Regions from separate parts of the Bacillus swezeyi genome, predicted to be linked through region 3. Evidence: predicted binding sites of a transcription regulator. Region 3 holds the regulator's gene; each other region holds the start of a gene.
The links. Region 3 encodes NrdR, which represses ribonucleotide reductase genes. Its sites were predicted from a motif close to AACACNATATATNGTGTT; they were not measured.

Region 1: a site for NrdR is predicted at 1,384-1,401, ahead of nrdI (class Ib ribonucleoside-diphosphate reductase assembly flavoprotein NrdI). Genes of this name have one in related genera too.
Region 2: a site for NrdR is predicted at 1,589-1,606, ahead of RBH91_RS19940 (anaerobic ribonucleoside triphosphate reductase). Genes of this name have one in related genera too.

Annotation. Positions count from the first base shown of each region.
Region 1 is NZ_CP133085.1:2,054,974-2,059,207, forward strand. Features, by position in the region: gene miaA (tRNA (adenosine(37)-N6)-dimethylallyltransferase MiaA) at 1-415, shown strand, start outside; gene hfq (RNA chaperone Hfq) at 457-678, shown strand; gene RBH91_RS10220 (hypothetical protein) at 987-1,199, shown strand; gene nrdI (class Ib ribonucleoside-diphosphate reductase assembly flavoprotein NrdI) at 1,451-1,846, shown strand; gene nrdE (class 1b ribonucleoside-diphosphate reductase subunit alpha) at 1,803-3,905, shown strand; gene nrdF (class 1b ribonucleoside-diphosphate reductase subunit beta) at 3,926-4,234, shown strand, end outside.
Region 2 is NZ_CP133085.1:3,982,865-3,987,098, forward strand. Features, by position in the region: gene RBH91_RS19940 (anaerobic ribonucleoside triphosphate reductase) at 1-1,572, opposite strand, end outside; gene kdgT (2-keto-3-deoxygluconate transporter) at 1,747-2,730, opposite strand; gene RBH91_RS19950 (bifunctional 4-hydroxy-2-oxoglutarate aldolase/2-dehydro-3-deoxy-phosphogluconate aldolase) at 2,815-3,429, opposite strand; gene RBH91_RS19955 (sugar kinase) at 3,435-4,234, opposite strand, start outside.
Region 3 is NZ_CP133085.1:3,263,704-3,267,937, forward strand. Features, by position in the region: gene dnaI (primosomal protein DnaI) at 1-136, opposite strand, end outside; gene RBH91_RS16160 (replicative helicase loading/DNA remodeling protein DnaB) at 154-1,581, opposite strand; gene nrdR (transcriptional regulator NrdR) at 1,688-2,146, opposite strand; gene RBH91_RS16170 (cytosolic protein) at 2,163-2,555, opposite strand; gene speD (adenosylmethionine decarboxylase) at 2,742-3,128, opposite strand; gene RBH91_RS16180 (glyceraldehyde-3-phosphate dehydrogenase) at 3,364-4,234, opposite strand, start outside.

The DNA of each region.
Region 1 (4,234 bases), 1.2 Mb from region 3:
AACCATGTCTGATCATATGGAAATACAGCAAAAAGAACTTTTGTACAACACGGCCCTTGTCGGTTTGACGATGGATCGCGATGTGCTGTATGACAGAATTAACAAGCGTGTGGACCACATGATGGATGAGGGGCTTTTGGAAGAAGTGAAACAGCTCTATGATGAAAAAGTAAGAAACTGCCAGTCTGTTCAGGCGATCGGATATAAAGAGCTTTATGCGTATCTTGAAGGCAAGGCATCGCTGCCAGAGGCAGTCGAGACGCTCAAGCGAAACTCAAGGCGCTACGCCAAACGGCAGCTGACATGGTTCAGGAATAAAATGGATGTCGCCTGGTTTGATATGACGCCCCCTGTCAAAATCGAGCAGAAAAAACAGGAAATTTTCAGTTGTATAGCAGGAAAGCTCGAACTTTAATCGAAACAATATGATATAGAGAAACAAGGAGGACCAGAATTATGAAATCGATAAATATTCAAGATCAGTTTTTGAATCAGATTCGTAAAGAAAATACATTTGTCACGGTCTTTTTACTTAATGGATTTCAGCTGCGCGGTCAAGTAAAAGGATTTGACAACTTCACAGTATTGATTGAATCGGAAGGAAAGCAGCAGCTTATATACAAACATGCCATTTCGACATTCGCCCCGCAAAAAAACGTTCAGCTCGAACTCGAATAGCGATTCACAGACGAAAGACCATGCCTTGCATGGTCTTTTTTAGATTGCCTGACAAAATCCTAAAACGGTTTAAAGTTTTGGGATTTTTGGTATTTTCAAGGTGACCTTAAAAGCATTGCAGTCGTTGTCGAGCCTGCCGAGTCGGTGTTAATAACGGCGGCTAACTGCTCAGACGTCCTGTCTGAACGCCGCCGTCATCACGATCTGTGAAATCCCGATGCTTTCAAATTTACAAAGCGGCAACTAACCGCTAAACTAAGTATTGTTTACTTCAAATCAGTTTTAAAATGCAAAGGAATGAGTGAGCGATGAAACCTAAAATTGTCATTAACCACTGGGAAGAAACCTGTGAAGATGAGTCGTGCTTTGAATACGGCACAAGTATTCTCGTTAACGGAAAAGAACTTGTCAGAGAAGCGTCAATCCTGACCGCCGTTCAATCCGTCCTTAAGGAACTCGGCATTGAAGCCGATATTAAAGAAGTATGTGAGAACAAGTGTTGCGACACTTACAAAAAATAAGCGAAAAAGTCTAGTCTACTAACACAATTTTTTTCATGTTATGATAGATTTCGGTTTAATGAGTAGGGTGAGCGAACGGCTCTCATTCTACTCATATTTCTTTGGCATTTAGGCCCCCTAACTGAAACAAATTGTGAACTTTCTCAACTTGCGTATCAATATATTGTGTTTTTTTGAATGATGGTATACTATATATTGTGAAAGGGTCGAGTTGAGAGACTCGGGAACAATTTTAATAGGTCGTGATAATGATGATTCAGATCGTATTTGATTCAAAAACGGGAAACGTTCAGCGCTTTGTGGAGAAAACGCCTTTTCGAAATAAACGGAAGGTCAGCACAGAGGAATATCTAGACGAACCGTTTGTTTTAATCACGTACACGACAGGTTTTGGGGAAGTTCCGAAAACAACTGAGATGTTTCTTGAGAAAAACGCCCACCTTTTAATAGGAGTGGCGGCAAGCGGAAACAAGGTTTGGGGAGATAATTATGCGAAGAGCGCAGAAAAAATATCGAAACAGTATCAAGTTCCGATTCTCCGCAAATTCGAGCTTAGCGGGACGGCCAAAGATGTTGAACTGTTTACTCAGGAGGTAGAAAGAGTTGTCACAAAATCAGGTGCCAAAATGGATCCAGTTAAACAATGAGATCATGATTCAAAAAGACGGGAAATTCCAGTTTGATAAAGATAAAGAAGCTGTACATAGTTATTTTGTAGACTATATCAACCAAAATACGGTTTTTTTCCATGATCTGAAAGAAAAAATCGATTACTTAATAAAGAATGACTACTATGAAGAAGAGTTTTTAAGCCTCTACACCTTTGCAGAAATCAAGGAAGTCTTCAAAGAGGCTTATGCAAAAAAATTCAGATTCCCGTCTTTTATGAGCGCTTTTAAGTTTTACAATGACTACGCGCTCAAAACAAACGACAAGAAAAAAATTCTTGAGCGCTATGAAGACCGGATCTCTATCGTTGCTTTATTTTTTGCAAACGGAGATAAGGAGAAGGCGAAGGAATTTGTCAGAATGATGATCAACCAGGAATATCAGCCGAGCACGCCAACTTTCTTAAATGCCGGACGCAAGCGCCGGGGCGAACTGGTCAGCTGCTTCCTGCTGGAAGTCAATGATTCCTTAAACGATATCTCCAGAGCGGTTGACATTTCGATGCAGCTTTCCAAGCTGGGCGGCGGCGTGTCGCTGAACCTGTCAAAACTGCGTGCGAAGGGCGAAGCGATCAAAGACGTCGAAAATGCCACAAAAGGCGTCGTCGGCGTGATGAAACTTCTAGACAACGCGTTCCGCTATGCTGATCAGATGGGGCAGAGACAAGGCTCCGGAGCAGCCTATTTAAACATTTTTCACCGCGATATCAATGATTTTCTTGATACAAAGAAAATATCTGCTGATGAGGATGTCAGGGTGAAAACCTTGTCAATCGGGGTTGTGATTCCCGACAAATTCATCGAGCTTGCGAGAGAGGATAAAGCGGCTTATGTATTCTATCCTCACACCGTTTATAAAGCGTACGGCGAGCATTTGGATGAAATGGACATGAACGAGATGTACGACCGTCTGGTGGAAGACCCAAGGGTCAAGAAAGAAAAAGTAAGCCCGCGGAAAATGCTTGAAAAGCTTGCGGTATTAAGATCTGAATCCGGGTACCCGTACATCATGTTCCAGGACAACGTCAATAAAGCCCATGCGCTTAATCATGTTTCAAAGGTCAAATTTTCAAACCTTTGTTCGGAAGTTCTTCAGGCTTCCCAAGCATCATCGTATACCGACTACGGCGAGGAAGATGAAATCGGGCTGGATATCTCCTGCAACCTGGGTTCTTTGAATATCCTGAATGTGATGAAAAACAAATCGCTGGAGCAGACGGTGAAGCTTGCGACAGACTCGCTGACGCACGTATCGGAAACAACAAACATCACGAACGCGCCGGCTGTCAGAAAGGCAAACAAAGCGATGAAGTCAATCGGTCTCGGAGCGATGAACCTTCACGGATATTTGGCGCAAAACAATATCGCTTATGAAAGCGAAGAAGCAAGAGACTTCGCGAACACTTTCTTTATGATGATGAACTTCTACTCCATTGAACGGTCGGCAGAGATCGCCAAACAAAAAGGGGAGACGTTCCATCAGTTTGAAGGTTCAGCTTATGCGACAGGAGAATACTTTGAAAAGTATGTTACAAAAGATTTTTCGCCTCAATCCGAAAAGGTTGCAGCACTTTTTGAAGGCATGCACATCCCGACAACAGAAGACTGGCAGCGATTGAAAGAGTTTGTCGCAGAGCACGGGCTGTACCACAGCTACAGACTGTGCATCGCACCGACAGGATCTATTTCATATGTGCAGTCAAGCACCGCATCGGTGATGCCGATTATGGAGCGGATTGAAGAAAGAACATACGGCAATTCGAAAACATACTATCCAATGCCTGGTCTGGCGCCAAGCAACTGGTTCTTCTACAAAGAAGCGTATGATATGGACATGTTTAGAGTCGTCGATATGATCGCAACGATCCAGCAGCATGTTGACCAAGGCATAAGCTTTACATTGTTCCTGAAAGATACAATGACGACACGCGATCTGAACCGGATCGATCTTTATGCCCACCATAAAGGGATTAAAACACTTTACTATGCAAGAACGAAGGATACAGGGCAAGAAGGCTGCCTTTCTTGTGTCGTTTGATTAAAGGAGAGTATGCGAAAGTGACGAAAATATATGATGCAGCAAACTGGTCAAAGCATGAAGATGATTTTACCCAGATGTTTTACAATCAAAATGTAAAGCAGTTTTGGCTTCCGGAGGAAATCGCCTTGAACGGCGATCTCCTCACATGGAAGTACTTGGGCAAAAATGAACAGGACACATACATGAAAGTGCTCGCAGGGCTGACCCTTCTTGATACAGAACAGGGCAACACCGGAATGCCGCTCGTTGCAGAGCATATTGAAGGCCATCAGCGCAAAGCGGTGCTGAACTTCATGGCGATGATGGAAAATGCGGTTCACGCCAAA
Region 2 (4,234 bases), 720 kb from region 3:
CCCGCCGTTGCACATCAGATGGAAAGCCGCTTCTTTTCTGATTTTTTCGATTGCAGTCAGCTTATAGTGGACAGGGATGTGAAACGAATTCGTATAATAAATCCGGTCCGTTACATTGTGAATGGAGCCGAATTGGATTTTGTCTTTTTTCACGAATTTACCTGACAACCCTTCTGCAGGTGTAGCGATCAGCGAAAAGTTCAGCTTGTATGTTTCTGTGGCTTCATCTGCCCTGTCTCTCATATATTGCACGATTTTTTTCCCAAGCTCAAACGATTCTTCGCTTTCTCCATGGTGTTTTCCCGTCAATGCTGTCAAGGCTTCAGCCAGTCCGATAAACCCTATGCTCAACGTACCATGCTTTAAAACGTCTTCAAGCGTATCGTCGGGACCGAGCTGCCCGCTTTCATGCCAAATGCCTTGCGAATACAGGAATTTGAAGTCTTTCGCTCTTTTTTTACACTGAAAGGCGTACCGTTCCAGCAGCTGTTGAATCGTTAAATCGATATAATGGCTTAAAGAAGTAAAAAACTGTTCTATGTTTTCGCTCAGCAGCGCAATTTTGACGATGTTGATCGACGTAAATGACAAATTTCCTCTGCCGATGCTGTTTTCTTTTCCATGGATATTGGACATGACACGCGTTCTGCATCCCATATAAGCAATTTCACTTTCCGGTGTCCCGTCATAAAAAGGCTTGTTCACCGGAGAGTCAATAAAGCTGAAGTTGGGAAACAGCCTTTCTGCGCTCGTTTCTAATGCCAGCTGATATAAATCATAGTTTTTGTCGGTCTTATGGACGTTGATTCCTTCTTTCATTTTGAAAATCTGGATTGGAAAAATGGGCGTCTCCCCTTTGCCCAGGCCGGCTTTTGTCGCCTTGAGAACGTTTCTGATCAGCATGCGCCCTTCCATTGATGTATCCGTCCCGTAATTAATCGAGACAAACGGAACCTGTCCGCCGCCTCTGGAATGCATGCTGTTGGCATTATGTATAAAAGCTTCGCACGCCTGGTAGGTTGTCCGGTCCGTCTCTTCCCATGCCATTTCCCTTATTTCCTCTTCAGTTAATGAAGTCGGATATTGTTTGATCCGCTTGACATGTTTTTCAAAGGTTTTGCGGACATAAGGCGCCAGGTCATAATCAAACATCGGGAATGACTGGCCTCCATGCTGCATATTTTGATTGGATTGAAAAATGATAGATGCGAGTGACAGGGCGCTCATAATGTCTTTCGGTTCCCTGAGGGAGCCGTGGCCTGTGTTAAACCCGCCTTTTAACAGCTGTCCTAAAGGAATTTGGCAGCAAGTCGTTGTCCCGCTCGCCATAAAATCCAAATCGTGCGGATACAACACATTGTCATCGACCGCCTTCTTTATTTCCGGCGACATTAAGTAATGAAGCGCATAATGTCTGGAGCTCTCGGATGCAAACCGGCTCATTTGCCCCATCGGGGATCGGCCGTCTACATTGGCATTTTCCTGCATAATATCATGGTTTCCATATCCGACGATGTCGTGAAACGTTTCTGTCAGTTGTGATAATCCTTGTTCTTTACTGCCTGTTGTCATCCTGATCTCTCCTATTAAAACCATATATTGTGTTAGTTATATATACAAACACTACATATTGATATTAGCACGGATTTCAGTCGTGAATTTCAACAATTTGGTGACGTTCTTTGAAAACGCCGGAAAAAAAAGCGCCGCGGATCTGGACAGTCCCGCGGCGCTTTTAAGCCTGAATCATTTATAGTCAATCGTTATTTGTTTTGGAGGCTTTCTCTGTCTCGTTCTTTTTTCTATCCAAACGGTCGCAAGCGGTGTCAGAAGTGAAGTGACAATGACGCTTGTGGCAATAATAGCCGTGGCTGACTCTGCCACAGGGGCAAACATCGGGTTTGCATCCGCCAGGGCGTATGGGACGGCTACGGCCGCCCCGGCGGTTGATGACGCCGCCACCCCGGCCACCCCGTCTCCTCTCGCAATAAACTTGTCGAGTAAATAAAGGGAGGTTCCGGATAAAATGACGACCGATACACCGACAAAAATACCTAAAAGACCGGATTGAACCAGCATTTTAAAATCGAGCGTGTTTCCCAAAGAAAATGCGAAAAACGGGATGATCGCAGGGACGACCTTTCCAAATAAATCACGCAGATCAGGGTCAAGATTTCCAAGTATGCAGCCAAGCAAAAACGGGATCACGGTTGCAGCAAGCGTCTCCCATGGAAATGCCGCCAGCCCTGTTACACCAAACGTTACCATCGTCATAAACGGGCCTGATTCGGTGCTGATAAAAGCAAAAGCACCTGCGTCTTCCTTTCGCCCCATATGGTTCATTAACGCCAAGTACAGCCCGCCGTTTGTTTCATTCATGACCGCAACGATCGCCAGAACCGACAATCCTGCAAAAAATCCTGTTTGAATTCCTTCATCGGGAATAAACTGCGAAGCGATCAATCCCAATACAGCAGCAAAACCAATCTTGCCGATCAGAAGCGTCAAACCTTTTCTGGCAATATAGCCTGAAGAGCGAAAGTCAATGGTGGCCCCCACACAAAAGATGAATACGCCTAAAATCGGCAGTGTTCCAGTAATCAGGGCACCCGTAAATCCGCCGAAAAATTCTGCCGTTCCGGGGGCGAACGTATTCAGCGTTGCGCCAAGAAACAGCGGAATGATCATCATGCCCCCCGGCACACGTTCAATCGTTGCTTTAATTTTCATCATTTAATCTCCCATTCTAAAGTAATGAAAACACAAAGCTATTGATCTACCAAAACCCGAATGATCTTCACGCTGCAGGATGGTTTATTTTTGTTTGACCCGTCTATTCAAGATGTGCTGAAGATCCTCTTCTGAAACTTTATCCAGCTGGCTTCCCACTCCTACGGCCAAAGCCCCGGCATCAAGCCATTTTTCCACCTCGCCCGGATGAATTCCTCCGGTCGGAATGAAGCGGATATTTGGGAAAGGGCCGGCGAGATTTTTCATATAGGAGATTCCTGAAGTTCCGCCGGGAAACAACTTAAGAATGCGAAATCCCTTTGAGACCGCTTCCATAATTTCGCTTGGTGTTATCACGCCCGGTATAAAAAATGTATGCAATGATTCAATTTCATCGGCCAATTCTCCAGAAAACCCCGGGCTGACGATAAATTTCGCCCCTGCTGCAGCGGCTTCCCGCGCCTGCCGGCTTTCAATAACCGTTCCCGCCCCCACAAGAATGCCGTCTTTTTTCGCCAATTTTTCGATCAGCAGCGACGCACCCGGCGTGGTATATGTGATTTCAATCGCAGTAATTCCTTTATCGATCAGACGCTCAATCGCTTCTTCAGCCGCTTCCATATTTTTCGCACGGATGACAGCGATCAGCCCGGCCTTTGCAAGATGCTCCTGCACTTTTTCGATCATGGACATTTCCATTATGGTTAACCCCCTATTTTTTGATTGTTTCTCAGGGCCGTCATAAAGTCTTTCAGCTGATCTCTCGACGGAAGGCCCTCCATATCCCCCGGAGCCATCACAGCGAGCGCTCCGATCGCATTTGCTCTTTGCACAGCTTCTTCCAATGGAAGCCGGTCTAAAAGTCCGCTGATGATCCCCACGGCAAAGCCGTCCCCCGCTCCAACGGTGTCGACCACTTTCTCAACGGCATAACCGGGCACATAGCCGTCTTTTTCGGCTGTCCGGTAATAAGCCCCCTCTTTTCCAAGCTTGACGACGATAAGCTTGACTCCCTGATTCAAGTAAAATTCCGCGATTTCTTCAGGTGTGTTGAACCCCGTCAGCAGCTTCCCTTCGCTGATTCCGGGAAGAAACCAGTCAGACTGGACGGCGATTTCATTGATCGTATGAACCATTGTCTGCTGATCGGGCCAAAGCTGGAAGCGAAGATTCGGATCAAACGAAATCGTTTTTCCGTCTTTCTTCATTTGCTGAACAGCATGGTGTGTAAATTCTTTCATGTCTTTTGATAATGCCGGCGGTATACCCGTCATATGCATATGCTGCGCCTGCTTGAAATACTCGGCGGGATAATCGTGTATACTCATCGTACTTGCGGCAGACCCTTTCCGGTAATACGTCACATCGGGATCTCCGTTTTCAACCTTTGATTTGAGCAGTATCCCCGTCTGTCTGCCTGCCGTGCGTTTGACTTCCGAAATATCGACTCGTTCCTTTTTTAGTTCATTTAAAATAAACGTTCCGAGTGAATCATCCCCGACCT
Region 3 (4,234 bases):
CCACTTCAGACTGATGGTTTTTTAAAAATGCCTGAATATCCTTGTCAGAAAGAACTTTTTCTTTCATATCTTGAAGGCGTTTTTTAAAATCAGGTCTAGTCGTTACGCCTTGTAAAGCCCGTTTAATCGGCTCCATAATCTTGTTCACCTCACTTAAAGGGCGGAATGGTTTTTCAGTTTTTTCATTTCTTCAAGCAGCATCTGTTTCTGCTGATCAAAGTCCTCATTGTTTGGTGCAGCCTGCTGTTTTTGGTCAGGCTGACTGTCGGATGCTTCGCTTTCCTGAAGCCAATCAGGCAGCTTTTCCTCCCTGATGACTTTATTGCTTCGCGAGGTCTGCTTTTTCTTTCCTTCTGCCCACTCCAGGTACTGGCGGTTTTCTTCTTTTGCGAGCTGCATGGCTTCCCTGACCGTCTGCACTTTTTTTCTGGCCCAGTGGGAAGCGATTTTTTGGATGTAGTTTTTTGAAAGCTTCATATCGGTTTTCAACATGACATAATAGATCAGAACATTGATGACACCCGGCTCTAATTTTTGGTCAAGCATGATTTCTTCTATGATTTTCAAATCGGCTTTTGGAGGCTCGGCTCCTCCCGCGATATCCTGCAGCAGCTTCCTTGGCGATACCTGTTCAAGCTGAGCAATTAAGGTGTCTTCCTTTGAGCTCTTCGGGGACTGTTCACTTGTATGTTCACGAAGCTTGAGCGGCTGCACTTTATCCACGAGCTCCGGAAGCAAACCGTTTCTCTCGATTTGATACCAGTCGCTCGCCGCTTTTCTGAGCGCTTCTGTTGTGATTGTATCATGTTCGTTCACTGCGGACATGACAACGCTTTGCATTTGCAGCGGCTCGATCCCGTAAAGGAAGGCCAGCTTTTTGATCGTTTCCTTCACTTGATCTGTCAGCGCCTTTCTCGGTATGAGCGTTTCAGATAAACCGGCCATAAACAATTGAAAGTCAAAAGCATTGTCTGTTATAGAAATCGGTTTGCTTTTTCCCTCTTTCATAAATTCCTGATCGTCACTAAGCTCCATCGCATCGGCCATATCCTCGGACATCTTCCATTCGCTCGGCTGGACGGATGAAAAAACCTCGTTGAACGAACGGGTCATATCACGGGCTTCTTCCGGAATAGAAGGATGGGCGAAATATTCTTTCAGCTGCTGAAACCTTGCTTTTCCGACGCGGTTGTATAAGAACACATTCAGCATTCCGTCTTGAAAAAACTCGTCCGGCCTAAGCGGCGGGATCAGTTCATATATAAATAAACGCTCATGCTCCGTTTCTTTCATATAGGTTTTTAACAGTCCGATCCCCTCAAGCTTTTCCTTTTCGGCGTGAATCGTTTTCAGATTGATCTGCATCGTCCCCATCAGCTGTCTGTGGGTCGAGCTTTTTCTTCCCCAAACTCTGTTTTGTTCCAGCTCCCCCCACAGCGTGAAAAACAAGCCGAGCGAAAAAGAGCCGATTAAAGGCTGATACAATAGCGTGATAATTTGCCTGTCCAGATCCTGCAGCAATCCGTGGCTTTTAACGATGTAAGGATCAACGGGAAGCAAATCTTTCCAATAATTACTCATATCTTTTGTCAACCTTCCACTTTGTTTCTTGTCCTCATTTTACACCTTTTTCAGGTTTTCATGTCGTTTTTGTCATGAGAAAAGAGCTGGATATATTGACAGCTCTTTACCGTTCTTTCTTTATTAAGTCTTTCAGCTCATCGATAAAAACATTGATATCTTTAAATTGACGGTATACTGAAGCAAAGCGGACATATGCGACTTCATCGATTTTCGCTAAACGATCCATCACCATTTCCCCGATATTCTCGCTTTTGACTTCAGAGACGCCTTGATTTCTGAGCTCTTTTTCAATTTCAAAACAAATATCTTCAAGCTGCTTTAAAGCGACAGGCCGCTTTTCACAGGCTTTAATCAAGCCGCGGAGCATTTTCTCCCGGCTGAATTCCTCGCGAATCCCTTCTTTTTTCACGACGATCAGCGGAATTTCTTCCACTTTTTCAAATGTAGTAAACCGATAATTGCACGATTCGCACTCGCGTCTTCTACGAATGGATCTGCCTTCGTCAACCGGACGGGAGTCCAAAACCCTCGTCCCATTATGCTGACATGCTGGACATTTCATTTTTTCAGCTCCCTATTCAGTTGTTTGGTTTTACAGCCTTAGCAAGCTTTCGGTCCAATTCCCGATAAACCGTTGAGACCATGCTGCGGCTGTAGCCAAAATCAGTCGGTAAAAATGTTTCCGTCGATACATTAAAATCTACGGCTGTATCAAAAGGGCCAATCGAAACGACTGTCGCCACCAGAAAAGCCTTTCTCGTTTTTTTGATTTCAGCGCTTATTTCTCCTCTTTCTTCTGACACCGATATCACGGTGCATCCGTCAAACCCTTCCAGCACTTCCAAGACAGCTTCCAGCGCTTGTTTGGCTGTCGCTTTATAATAGCGGCTTTTCAGCTCGTCCAAAGGATGGCGGTCAGACGTTTCGGCATGCGTTGAAAAAAACCCCTGAATTTTTTGGAAAATACTCATATATCCCTTATCCCCTTTGCCTTTCTTCTCTATATTTTATTAAAAAAACTCTTCATTTCCAAGGGAAAACAAATCAGGGAAGAAAATGACGGAAGGTGCGTTCTGGAGGATTGTCATAAAAGGAAAGAAAAAGGAGCGGATTTTAAAAAGCGGTGACCGCTTTTTTATCCAGCTCCTCCATCGGCATTAAAGTGCCTGCGCTTTGGCTTTTGCCTGTTTAATTTGAACAGGTCCCATGCCTCTTGGTATTTCAATGTTCTCTCTTGTTTCCGCTCTTAATTCTTCTGCGATATAATCCGCAGCTACGTTCGGATCTAAATCTCCGCAAGTATAAACATCAATGCTGGCATATCCGTGTTCAGGAAAACTGTGGATGGTCAGGTGAGATTCAGAAATGATCACGACCCCGCTTACGCCTTGTGGCGCAAACTTATGAAAGGCTACCTCACGTACCTCAGCACCTGACTTTAGTGCCGCATTTACAAACGTTTTTTCAATAAAATCCATGTCATTCAGCTTATCAAAATCGCATCCCCACAGTTCGGAGATAACGTGACGCCCCATTGTTTCCATAGCATGGACCCCCCTTAACAAGAATTAGAAAAGTGAATTTCCAAGCAACTGAACCGGTCATTTACCACGGGGGAAAGTTAGTCCGGAGAGGTCCTAACCCTTTAAGTAATGCCGAAGCGCTCACGCACTAGAAGTTCACGAAAAATAGTATACTTTGTTTGAATATTTTTTGCAAGGCGGTTTTATTAAATCATGGTTAAGGGGTATTTATTTTTTATCCGTCCATGCTTTTATTTTATACAGCTGATGGATGTTTCATTCTTGAAGCGACATATCTGATTAAATCAACAACCCTGCAGGAGTATCCCCATTCATTGTCATACCATGCAAGCACTTTCATTTTTCTGTTTTCAAGCACCATCGTTGAAAGGCTGTCAATGACGGCTGAATATGGATTTGTGTTAAAGTCTGATGACACGAGCGGTTCGTCGCATACGTCGATGATTCCTGACATGGACCCTGCAGCTGCCATGCGGAACGCTTCATTTATTTCTTCAGCAGATACATCACTTTTTAAATCTGCGACAAGGTCAACGAGTGAAACATTTGAAACAGGCACCCGCAAAGCCAATCCATGCATTCTTCCTTTTAAATGCGGCATGACCAGAGACAGCGCTTTCGCTGCGCCAGTTGTCGTCGGAATGATCGAAGATCCGCAGGCACGGGCTCTTCTCAGGTCTTTGTGCGGATTGTCAATGTTTTTTTGATCGTTGGTAAACGCGTGGACGGTCGTGACAAGGCCATTTTCGATTCCAAATGCATCATCAAGCACTTTTGCGACGGGTGCAAGACAATTTGTCGTACACGATGCATTCGAAATAATCGTATGGCGTTCAGCATCGAACTCGCGCTCATTTACGCCCATCACGATCGTAATATCTTCATTTTTACCCGGAGCCGTTAAAATGACCTTTTTCGCTCCAGCTTCGATATGCGCTTCCGCTTTTTCCTTCGAATTAAACTTGCCTGTCGCTTCGACCACAATGTCTATTTCATTATCTGCCCACGGCAGAAGCCTTGGATCTCTTTGATTGGTCAGCATGACCTTTTGACCGTTTACTAAAAGATGGTCTTCCTCTGCTTTGACATCAAGCTGATAGCGTCCG